3 regions of the Anoxybacillus sp. B2M1 genome follow, and region 2 is predicted to be linked to each of the others. Evidence: predicted binding sites of a transcription regulator. Region 2 holds the regulator's gene; each other region holds the start of a gene.
What was found. The regulator Rex, encoded in region 2, represses fermentation and respiration genes when NADH is low (regulators of the CRP and FNR family bind a similar motif). The targets are predictions, from matches to a motif close to TTGTGAAATATTTCACAA.
Positions count from the first base shown of each region.

Region 1: the regulator Rex is predicted to act here: its motif matches at 1,795-1,812, upstream of GFC28_RS14380 (cytochrome ubiquinol oxidase subunit I).
Region 3: the regulator Rex is predicted to act here: its motif matches at 1,862-1,879, upstream of ahlS (AhlS family quorum-quenching N-acyl homoserine lactonase).

Region 1 is NZ_CP015435.1:2,954,270-2,957,551, reverse strand. It holds gene cydB (cytochrome d ubiquinol oxidase subunit II) at 1-346, opposite strand, end outside; gene GFC28_RS14380 (cytochrome ubiquinol oxidase subunit I) at 337-1,743, opposite strand; partial or broken gene GFC28_RS14375 (Fic family protein) at 2,084-2,398, shown strand; gene GFC28_RS14370 (Fic family protein) at 2,751-3,188, shown strand.
Region 2 is NZ_CP015435.1:2,370,720-2,374,001, forward strand. It holds gene GFC28_RS11445 (CPBP family intramembrane glutamic endopeptidase) at 1-267, shown strand, start outside; gene GFC28_RS11450 (YdiK family protein) at 264-461, shown strand; gene tatC (twin-arginine translocase subunit TatC) at 475-1,221, opposite strand; gene tatA (twin-arginine translocase TatA/TatE family subunit) at 1,246-1,398, opposite strand; gene GFC28_RS11465 (redox-sensing transcriptional repressor Rex) at 1,395-2,054, opposite strand; gene moaC (cyclic pyranopterin monophosphate synthase MoaC) at 2,085-2,573, opposite strand; gene GFC28_RS11475 (ABC transporter ATP-binding protein) at 2,692-3,282, shown strand, end outside.
Region 3 is NZ_CP015435.1:223,193-226,474, reverse strand. It holds gene GFC28_RS01275 (iron-containing alcohol dehydrogenase) at 1-725, opposite strand, end outside; gene ahlS (AhlS family quorum-quenching N-acyl homoserine lactonase) at 743-1,591, opposite strand; gene GFC28_RS01265 (sigma-54 interaction domain-containing protein) at 1,924-3,282, shown strand, end outside.

The sequences.
Region 1 (3,282 bases), 580 kb from region 2:
CCCACGTTTGTTTCCAGCTTGGATGATCGACCTTTCCTCTGAATTCAAAGGCGACTCCGCGGCCAATCAACGCAAGCAGGACAAAGACAAACGGAATATAATAGCCGCTAAACATCGTCGCATACCAATGAGGGAACGCGGCAAAAATCGCTCCTCCCCCTGTTAAAAGCCACACTTCATTGGCATCCCAGAATGGCCCGATCGTATTGATCATGATGCGTCGTTCGACATCATTTTTTCCAAGAAACCGTCCAGCCATTCCCACACCAAAGTCGAAGCCTTCCAGAAAAAAGAATCCGATAAATAAGACAGCAACTAAAATAAACCATAATTCATTTAACGCCATCCTTGAACGGCCTCCTTTTCAAAAGGATCCACGGAAAGATCGCTTTCCTTCTGTTCATCATGATGCCCGGCTCCTTTTTTAATTTCTCGCACAAACAGATAAATGAGCACGATGGCCAAAATAAGATAAATCGTGGTAAAGGCAATGAACGAGAACAATAATGAGCCGACAGACACATTTGGCGAAATCGATTGAGCTGTCGTCATCAATCCAAAAACGGTCCATGGCTGACGGCCGATTTCTGTCATAATCCAGCCCGCCGTATTCGCGATAAATGGAAAGGCAATCAAGGCCACCATGATCTTTAAAAAGGCTGATTTTTTCATTAGCGTCTCCCGGAAATTCCACCATAAGCCGAACGCGGCCATCACAATCATCAACAGCCCTGCGCCCGCCATGATGCGGAAGCTCCAAAACGTCGTTTTCACCGGCGGAATATAGTTGCCCGGTCCGTATTTTGCTTCATATTCCTTTTGCAAGGTGAGCATTCCCGGCACCTTGCCTTCAAACTTCTCATAAGCAAGATAGCTTAACGCATACGGAATCGATAGCTCCAAGCTATTTTTTTGGTTTTCCACATCAATAAGGGCAAAAATCGTCCAAGCCGCCGGATCGCCGCTGTCCTGCCACAGCCCTTCGCTTGCGGCCATTTTCATTGGCTGGGATTCCATTAAATGCTGCGCTTGGGCATGTCCACTAAACGCCACGCCGAGTCCGGAAATCAAAGCAACGACCATCGCCATTTGAAACGACTTCTGGAAAAACTCTACTTCTTGCCGCTTCAATAATTTATACGCGCTCACGCCGCCAATGAAGAAAGCGCCTGTCGCCAATGATCCAAAAATCACGTGCGGATATTCCACTAATAATTGTGGATTTCGTAATAAAGCAAAGAAATCGTTCATTTCAGCCCGTCCATTCCGAATGACGATGCCAACAGGTTCCTGCATAAACGAGTTTGCGGCCAAAATCCAAAGAGCCGAAAGCATCGTTCCAATGGAAACAAGCCAAATGCACAATAAATGGATTTTCTTGGATAGACGCCCCCAACCAAAAATCCATAAACCGATAAACGTCGACTCCATAAAGAAAGCGAGCAGCCCTTCAATGGCCAAAGGAGCGCCGAACACATCCCCAACAAAGCGCGAATACTCTGACCAGTTCATTCCAAACTGAAACTCTTGAATAATTCCCGTTACCACCCCAACCGCGAAATTAATCAAAAACAAATGCCCCCAAAACTTCGCCATTTTTTTATAAATCTCTTGATTTTTCACCACATAAAATGTTTCCATCAGTGCAACCATAAAAGCTAAACCGATGGATAACGGAACAAACAAAAAGTGAAAAATCGTGGTTGCGCCAAATTGAAGCCGAGCTAAAAACAGTTCAGACATCGTAGCTTTCCCTCCTCGATGCATGTTACCCCTAATCATACGGTGAAAATATTGTTCAACCTTTCACATACTATTGTAATGAAAAACGATGTGCCTTTTGTTAAAGGACGTTGACTGATTTGTGACAAATATGTAGAGAATTTGTGACATAGTGAACAAACATTTCGTTGCCCCTCTTTTGTCCGCTCTCGACAAGTGACAGGCATTCACCCTCTGTTTTTTGATATTAACTATTAAAATGCAAAATATACTTTAATATTTTACTCAATAAACATAAAGTATAATTAAAGCGGTATATCAACATATTCGCCATTGCGATTCCTATCAAGAGGTGAAAGGCATGTTTCAAAAAATAAATGAATTAAAGGCAAAACTGGATGCTCAAAGACCGCTACCGCCTAGTTTGGTAAAAAACTTACGCGAAGTATTCCGTATTGAATGGATTTACAATTCTAACGCTATGGAAGGAAATACATTGAATTTGTTGGAAACAAAAATGGTGGTAGAAGAAGGGATTACGATTGGAGGAAAAAAATTAAAAGAACATTTTGAAGCGATTAACCATGCTGAGGCGATTGATTTCGTCGAAGAGCTGGTATCAAAAAAAGAACCGCTGACAGAATGGGTTTTGAAACAAATTCATTACTTAGTCGTGAACTACTCACCACTTAGCTAAAGCTTGAAGTGGGAGCTTCTCAGTTCCACGACGAAAGCCGCCTTTCGTCTCCCTGAGCGTGACTTCGGGTCGTTCCAACCCTAGATGTCCGACAATTCGGAGTTCTTTTGTACCTTGGATATTTTACGCATGGAAGGATCAGCTTGGTTTTCGCATTTTATTTTCTCCATGCAACCTCCTATATCCAGTTATGAAAGAACGACATAGGTTTATTTTACCACAGGGTCAGACAATTGAACAGGCAAAAGCCTGTCCTTGTCCGAAGTCGATTCATCTCCCACTTTCATCAAGCTTCGCAAGATTTAGAAGTGGGAGACTTCTCGACTGAAGAATGTTAAAAAATATTGACAATGAAAATGCAGGGAAACACGGAACACATCATGTAGGCATCTCAGGAAGCGTTCATCATCCTGTTCATTTTTTAAATGTCCAAGAGGAAATGAATCATTTATTTTCTTGGTATGAACAAAATAAGACCGCGCTTCATCCCGTCCCATTAGCTGCAAAGCTTCACTTTCGGCTTGTCTATATCCATCCTTTTGCGGATGGGAACGGACGAACCGCACGTTTGATGATGAACTTTATACTCATGCACCATGGATACCCTCCTGCGATTATTAAGGCAAGCCCTGAACATCGCTTAAAGTATTATGAATCGTTAGAAAAAGCAAGTGTAGAAGGGGAATTGGAGCCTTTTACCGAACTGGTGACCAAATGTGCAGAGGAAAGTTTGACACATTACCTCCAGGCTTTAGGAATAGAAGAATAAATAAAAACGAGGGGAAAGGGACAGGGCCTGTCATTCGTCGATTATTTGCAGGAAAAGGCGCAGGCGATTTCAGCCTAACGAAAACATCATCACA
Region 2 (3,282 bases):
TATAATTTCTTGATTGCGGCTATGATTAGTTCCTTATTGTTCGCAGTCGTCCATATGGAGCTTGAACACCTTCTCCTGTATTCAGCCATGGGATTTACATTTGCTTTTCTTTATGCCAAAACAAAGCGTATTTTCGTTCCAATCTTTGCTCATGTGACGATGAATACGTTCGTTGTCTTGATGCAAACCGTCTTTGCTGATCATATTGGACAAATCATAAAAGAAACCGACAAGATGCAATTTATATTTGGGGGCTTTTCATTATGAGAATTTCACCTTTAAGTACCGCGTTGTTCTACTTTCTAATGGGGGCTTTATTCACTTATTTAGCCATTCAAAGCGCCCGTGGGGGCATATGGAATTTCTCTACCGTTGCCTTAATGGTCTTGGCCACCTTAGACTTCGGTGTATTTTTGCGACTGATCACCCTATATATTCGAATTCGAAATCAACAAAAATAAAAAGGGCTGACGTTCATTTTAAGTCAGCCCTTGCTTGTTCCGCTAAAAGCACTTTTCGATAGGCGATTCTTGAGATCCATATGCTCACTTCATATAAAAAGGACAACGGAATCATCACAATTAATTGTGATATTACATCTGGAGGGGTTATGATCGCTGCTACAATTAATAAAAGCAAATACGCATACCTTCTCCCTTTTGACAGTAAAAAAGGGGTAATCAACCCAAGACGCGTTAAAAACATAACAAGCACCGGCAATTGAAATAACGCACCAAACGGCAATACAAGCTGAAGCAAAAACGTAAAATATTCGTTAATGCCAATTACTTGATTGATGCCTAGATCTGTCGCCAAGTCTTGCATAAAACGGACGACAAACGGAAACAAAACAAAATAGGCAAAGCTAATGCCGCTTAAAAATAAAAATAATGACAATGGAATATAGCTAAGTGTCACTTTTCTCTCTTTTTCGTATAGTCCAGGGCTGACGAAGGCCCAAATTTGATAAAGCAAAACTGGTGCGGTCATAATCAAAGCGATGACAAATGCAAATTGCATATAAATTTTAATCGGATCGGTCAATCGAAAGGCATTCATCGTTAACTCTCTTGCTTCATCAGCCTGTTGCAAATACCGAATCACAGGCTCGACAAGAAAGAAGCTGGCAGTCAAAGCAATAGCGAAAAAAATCAGCACAATAATCAATCGTTTTCTTAATTCCCCAAGATGTTCATATACAGACATTTCTTTATCGCTCATATGGAACCATCCTACCGTTCATCGTTACGCTTTTTTGTTGTTTTCTTCTTCATCCGTTAATCCCTTCGTCGCACTCTTAAACTCTTTTAGCGACTGGCCGAGCGATTTCCCCAGCTCTGGAAGTTTTTTCGTTCCAAACAATAAGACAATAACAAGCAAAATAAGTAAATATTTCACAATGAGTTCACTCCATTTGATTCAGATGGGTAATTCTTTAAAAAATATACAAGCGACTGTAGCTCAATGGCCAAATCAATATGATGCACCCGGATGTTTTCCGGCACATTTAGGCGTGCAGGAGTGAAATTCAAAATGCCTTTGATTCCCTTCTGCACAAGACGATCCGTAATAGACTGCGCAGCATGCGCTGGAACGGTTAAAATCGCCACAGAAATTTGTTCATGGATGAGTTCTTCCAGTTGATTTAAGTGATAAACAGGCACTCCACCCACTTCTGTCCCTACTTTTGCTTGATCGACGTCAAAAGCCATCACGATCTTTGTATTATTATTTTTCATAAAATTATAATTTAAAAATGCTGTTCCTAGATTTCCGACTCCGACTAATGCCACTTCCGTGATTTCATCTTGATCAAGCGTCTTGCGAAAAAACGATAATAAATAACTAACATTATACCCATAACCCTTTTTTCCAAGAGCCCCAAAATAAGAAAAATCACGCCGAATGGTTGCTGAATCGACTTTAACTGCTTCGCTTAATTCAGCTGAAGATACTCGCTGTTTTCCTGAGGCATATAAATTTTTTAAAAAACGATAGTATAGTGGTAATCGCTTAGCAGTTGCCTGTGGAATTTTCGGCTGTTCATTGCTCATGATAAATCCCCCGCATTCACTTAAACCGTCTTACTTTGCTTTACGCTGGTAGTGTCCGGATTTCCCTCCGGCTTTTTCTACGAGATATGTTGGCCCAATCACCATTCCTTTATCCAACGCTTTGCACATATCATAAACCGTAAGCGCACAGACCGAAGCAGCCGTGAGCGCTTCCATCTCCACCCCTGTGCTCCCTTTCGTTTTCACAGTCGCTGTAATGATCAGCTCACAGCTCTGTTCATGCATCCTCCATTCGAATTGAATATCGACTCCTTTTAACATTAAAGGATGGCACATGGGAATAAGATCAGCAGTTTTTTTAGCCGCCATAATACCAGCGACTTGAGCAACCGCAAGGACATCTCCCTTTTTTACTGAATGGCTGACAATTCCTTCATAAATCTCCTGGCTCACCGTAATACTTGTCCGAGCCACCGCCACACGCACGCTATCCGCCTTTTCGGTAATATCGACCATTTTGGCGCGGCCTTGTTCATTAAAATGCGTAAAAGATGCCAATAATATCTCCTCCACTTATAAACTATACACTATTTTTTCCCGTCTGTCTTTTCTAACTCGTTTTATTGCCCAAGTAAAAGCTCTTGCGATACACTAGTAAAACGAGAGGTGAAAAACAATGATCATTTTACAAATACGACAACTTTCTAAATATTTTGGCGCTGATCTTATTTTATCGAATATAAAATTAGAAATACAGTCAAAAGACCGCATCGCTCTCGTCGGAAGAAACGGAGCGGGAAAATCAACGCTACTTAAAATCATGGCTGGCGAAATGTCATATGACAGCGGGGAAATCATCAAACCTAAAGATGTCACGATCGGTTATCTTGCCCAAGATAGCGGCCTCGATTCCACCCTATCAATATGGGAGGAAATGATGACCGTGTTTTCCCCATTAAAAGCAATGGAACAAGAGCTGCGCACAATGGAACAGCAGATGGGAGATCCCGATCTTCTTGCAGACCCAAAACGTTACGATAAATTGCTAAAAGAATATGATATCCTGCAAGAAAAATTTAAAGACCAAGGGGGATACCAATACGAAGCAGACATTCGTTCCGTTTTGCATGGACTGCGATTTTCTGAATATGATTACACCACTACTTTTGTTCAATCGCTTAGCGGTGGACAACGAACCCGCTTGGCGCTGGGCAAAATGCTGTTAATGAAACCCGATCTTCTTATTTTGGACGAACCAACAAACCAT
Region 3 (3,282 bases), 1.7 Mb from region 2:
ATCCGAGCTTGTTTATCGTTTCCGTCTGCGACCGCTTTTCGCAAAGACCGCCCAATCAATCGTATCGCTTGAAGAGCCAAGCCATCTGTTGTTGGGTTGGCGTGGACAGACACATAGGCTTCCACTGCATGGGTCAATGCATCAATACCGGTAGCCGCTGTGACGCGAGGAGGCACAGTAACGGTCAATGCTGGATCGACAATGGCTACATCCGCTAAAAGATAATCATGCGTTACTACATCTTTCGTCGTTTCCAAAGAAAGAACGGAAATATTGGTCACCTCCGAACCGGTTCCTGAGGTAGTCGGAATCAAAATTTTCGGCAGCCCTTTTTGCTGGACGGTTTTGGTGCCGGTCAAGTTTAAATAATCAGCAACAGTCCCCTCGTGTACAGCCAAAACAGCCGCTAATTTTGCTAAATCTAATGAGCTTCCCCCGCCGATTCCGATCACCATATCAAACTTGCCTTGGCGCGTCATGGAAACGAGCTTCTCTCCTACTTCTAATGGAGGCTCTGGAACGACATCTGTGTATCGCTCCACTTCGTATCCTTGTTGGATCAAAGGAGCTGTTACTCGTTGAATGAAACCGATTTTCTCAAGTACAGGATCTGTGACGACAAGAATCCTTTTCGGCGAAAAACGCCTAACCTCCGGAAGCAATTGCTCCAACGCTCCCCATCCGACATAACTAAGGGATGTAAAAGCCAGCCTAGCAACACTCATGATCTTCTTCTCCTTCTTTATTCGTAGAATCCCTCAGTGGATTTACGAAATTGTTTAAATTGCTCTGAATCATGTCCAAACCAAACCTGTGAATGGGTTTCCTTCGCTATTCGCCGGATTTTTTCGACGGTATTCATATAACCAAGAGAATCGTAAATAATGCCAGGCGGCTTAATCGGCGGACCATAACTTTCCGCCGTATAAACAGCATCAGAAGCAAGAATAATGCCGCCTGTTTCCGGCAATTCTACATGCAACCCAAGCATCCCCCATGCATGTCCGCTCCCAAAATTAAGCACCCTGATCCCTTCCGCCAGTAAAAGATGATCTTCATGCCGCTTTATGGTGCGCCATTGCAGATGATTTTTAATCCAAGCATCAATATCAGCCCAAATGTATGCCCCTTCTTTCTGATTGCGCGCATAACATTGGAGTGTACCATTTAGCTCATCCTCATGCACAATAATCGTTGCGTTCGTAAACATTTCTAAACATCCGGCATGATCAAGATGAAGATGTGAGGCAACTACAAACTTAATATCTTCCGGCCTCACTTTTAATTGCTCTAGCCGATTGTGAAGATGGCACTCTTCGCTCGCCGTCCATGGAAACATTTGCTGCGTCGATTCCGCCCAACGCCCTTGAGGTCCCATTGAATTGGGGTTGCAAGCGGTATCAAAAAGAATTTTGCCTTCTGGATGATCAATTAACACCGTATAAATGGGAAATTCCACAAATTCTGTTGGCGCGTGAGGATTGTGAATCGTCGCTGGATTATGCATGGCGATCATCCAGTTTTTATCCATTCTCATCCTTCCGTTATCCATCACATACAGTTTAGGATGCGCTTTCACCATATTCGTCATCAAAATTCCTCCTTCATCTTTTTGATTCTCTCGAACTAAACGAACGATTTTTCAAACCAGCGATTACTTTCTATGCCGGCCCAATCGGAAAGGGGCACCGTTCATATCACTTGCTTCCCTCCTCTCTTACTCATTTTTATTACAAGCAAATATCATGCCAATGCTAGAAAAGATAGCGACAAGGCAAACGGGATGGAAATAGGAATGAGGAAAAGGTGAAAAAAATCACCAACAAAAAGGAGAAGCTTAAATATGAGCCGAATAAAGGAATTGTGATATTTTTCACCACATGGTGAATTCATTCACCATCTATAAAAATATGGAGGGCTTATATGAAACAAAAAATCATAGATTCTCATATATGGGAAAGCATTTTTTCGTCTATCCATAACGGGGTCATTGTTGTTGATCGCCACAAGAAAATTTTGCTTATCAACTCCTCTGCGAAAAAACTCCTTCAGATCGAAAACCAACATTGGGAAGGGAAGGATATTCGGGAGCTCATCCCAACCACACAGCTTCCCTATGTGTTAGAGAGCGAAACAAGCTCAATTGGAGTAAAAATGAACATAGCGGGCCGCCAATGCCTTGTCAATCGAACTCCTGTGTACCAAAATGGCGAATTGGCCGGAGCCATCAGCGTCCTCCAAGATATATCCGAAATAGAGCACTACCATTCTCTTTTTAAGCAAATGGAAACCATTATTGAATTTTCAACAGATGGAATCTATGTGGTGGATAAAGAAGGAAGAACCTTAATGGTCAACTCCGCCTATGAGGAAATCACTGGCTTCCGTAGAGAAGAACTGATAGGCAATCATATGGAGGACCTTGTTAAGAAAGGATATTTTGATCAGTCTGTCTCTCTTCTTGTGTTAAGAGAGAAAAAGCGCATCTCGATTTTGCAAAAAATAGGCGGAAAAAAGGATGTCATCGTCACGGGAAATCCTGTATTTGATCAACAAGGCGAGATCGAGATGGTGGTAACAAGCGTCAGAGACATCTCCCATCTTATTCAAATGAAAGCCGAATTGGAAAAAGCCAAAAGCTTTTTTAAAATGGGGCATCATCGGTATACGTTCTCGATCGATGGTTCAGAAGAAAAAATGGTGTTTCTAAGCGATTCTATGAAGAGAATTTTCGAAAAAGTAAAACAGATCGCCCCCTATCCTACAAGTGTTCTGTTAACGGGCCCATCTGGTGTTGGAAAGGAAGTAATCGCCAATCTTATCCATCATTTAAGCGATCGGAAAGACAAACCGTTTATCAAGGTAAACTGCGGAGCGATTCCGGAGCCGCTGCTAGAATCAGAACTATTTGGCTATGAGAAAGGAGCATTTACAGGGGCACGAAAAGAAGGAAAAATCGGTTTATTAGAATTAGCAGACCAAGGAACCATTATGCTTGATGAAATAGGCGAAATGCCATTGTCTTTGCAGGTAAAGCTGCTTCGCGTTTTGCAAGAAAAACAAATTCAAAGAATCGGCAGCCATCAAGTGAAAACCCTAGATATTCGAATTATTTCGGCCACCAATCAAGATGTAAGGAAGCTAATTTCCCAAGGAACATTTCGCGAAGATTTATATTATCGGCTGCAAGTCGTTGAAATTCATATTCCGCCATTGGCTGAGCGCCCAGAAGATATCGAGCCGCTCTTGGATCATTTTTTCTCTTTCTATTGCAAGCTATAT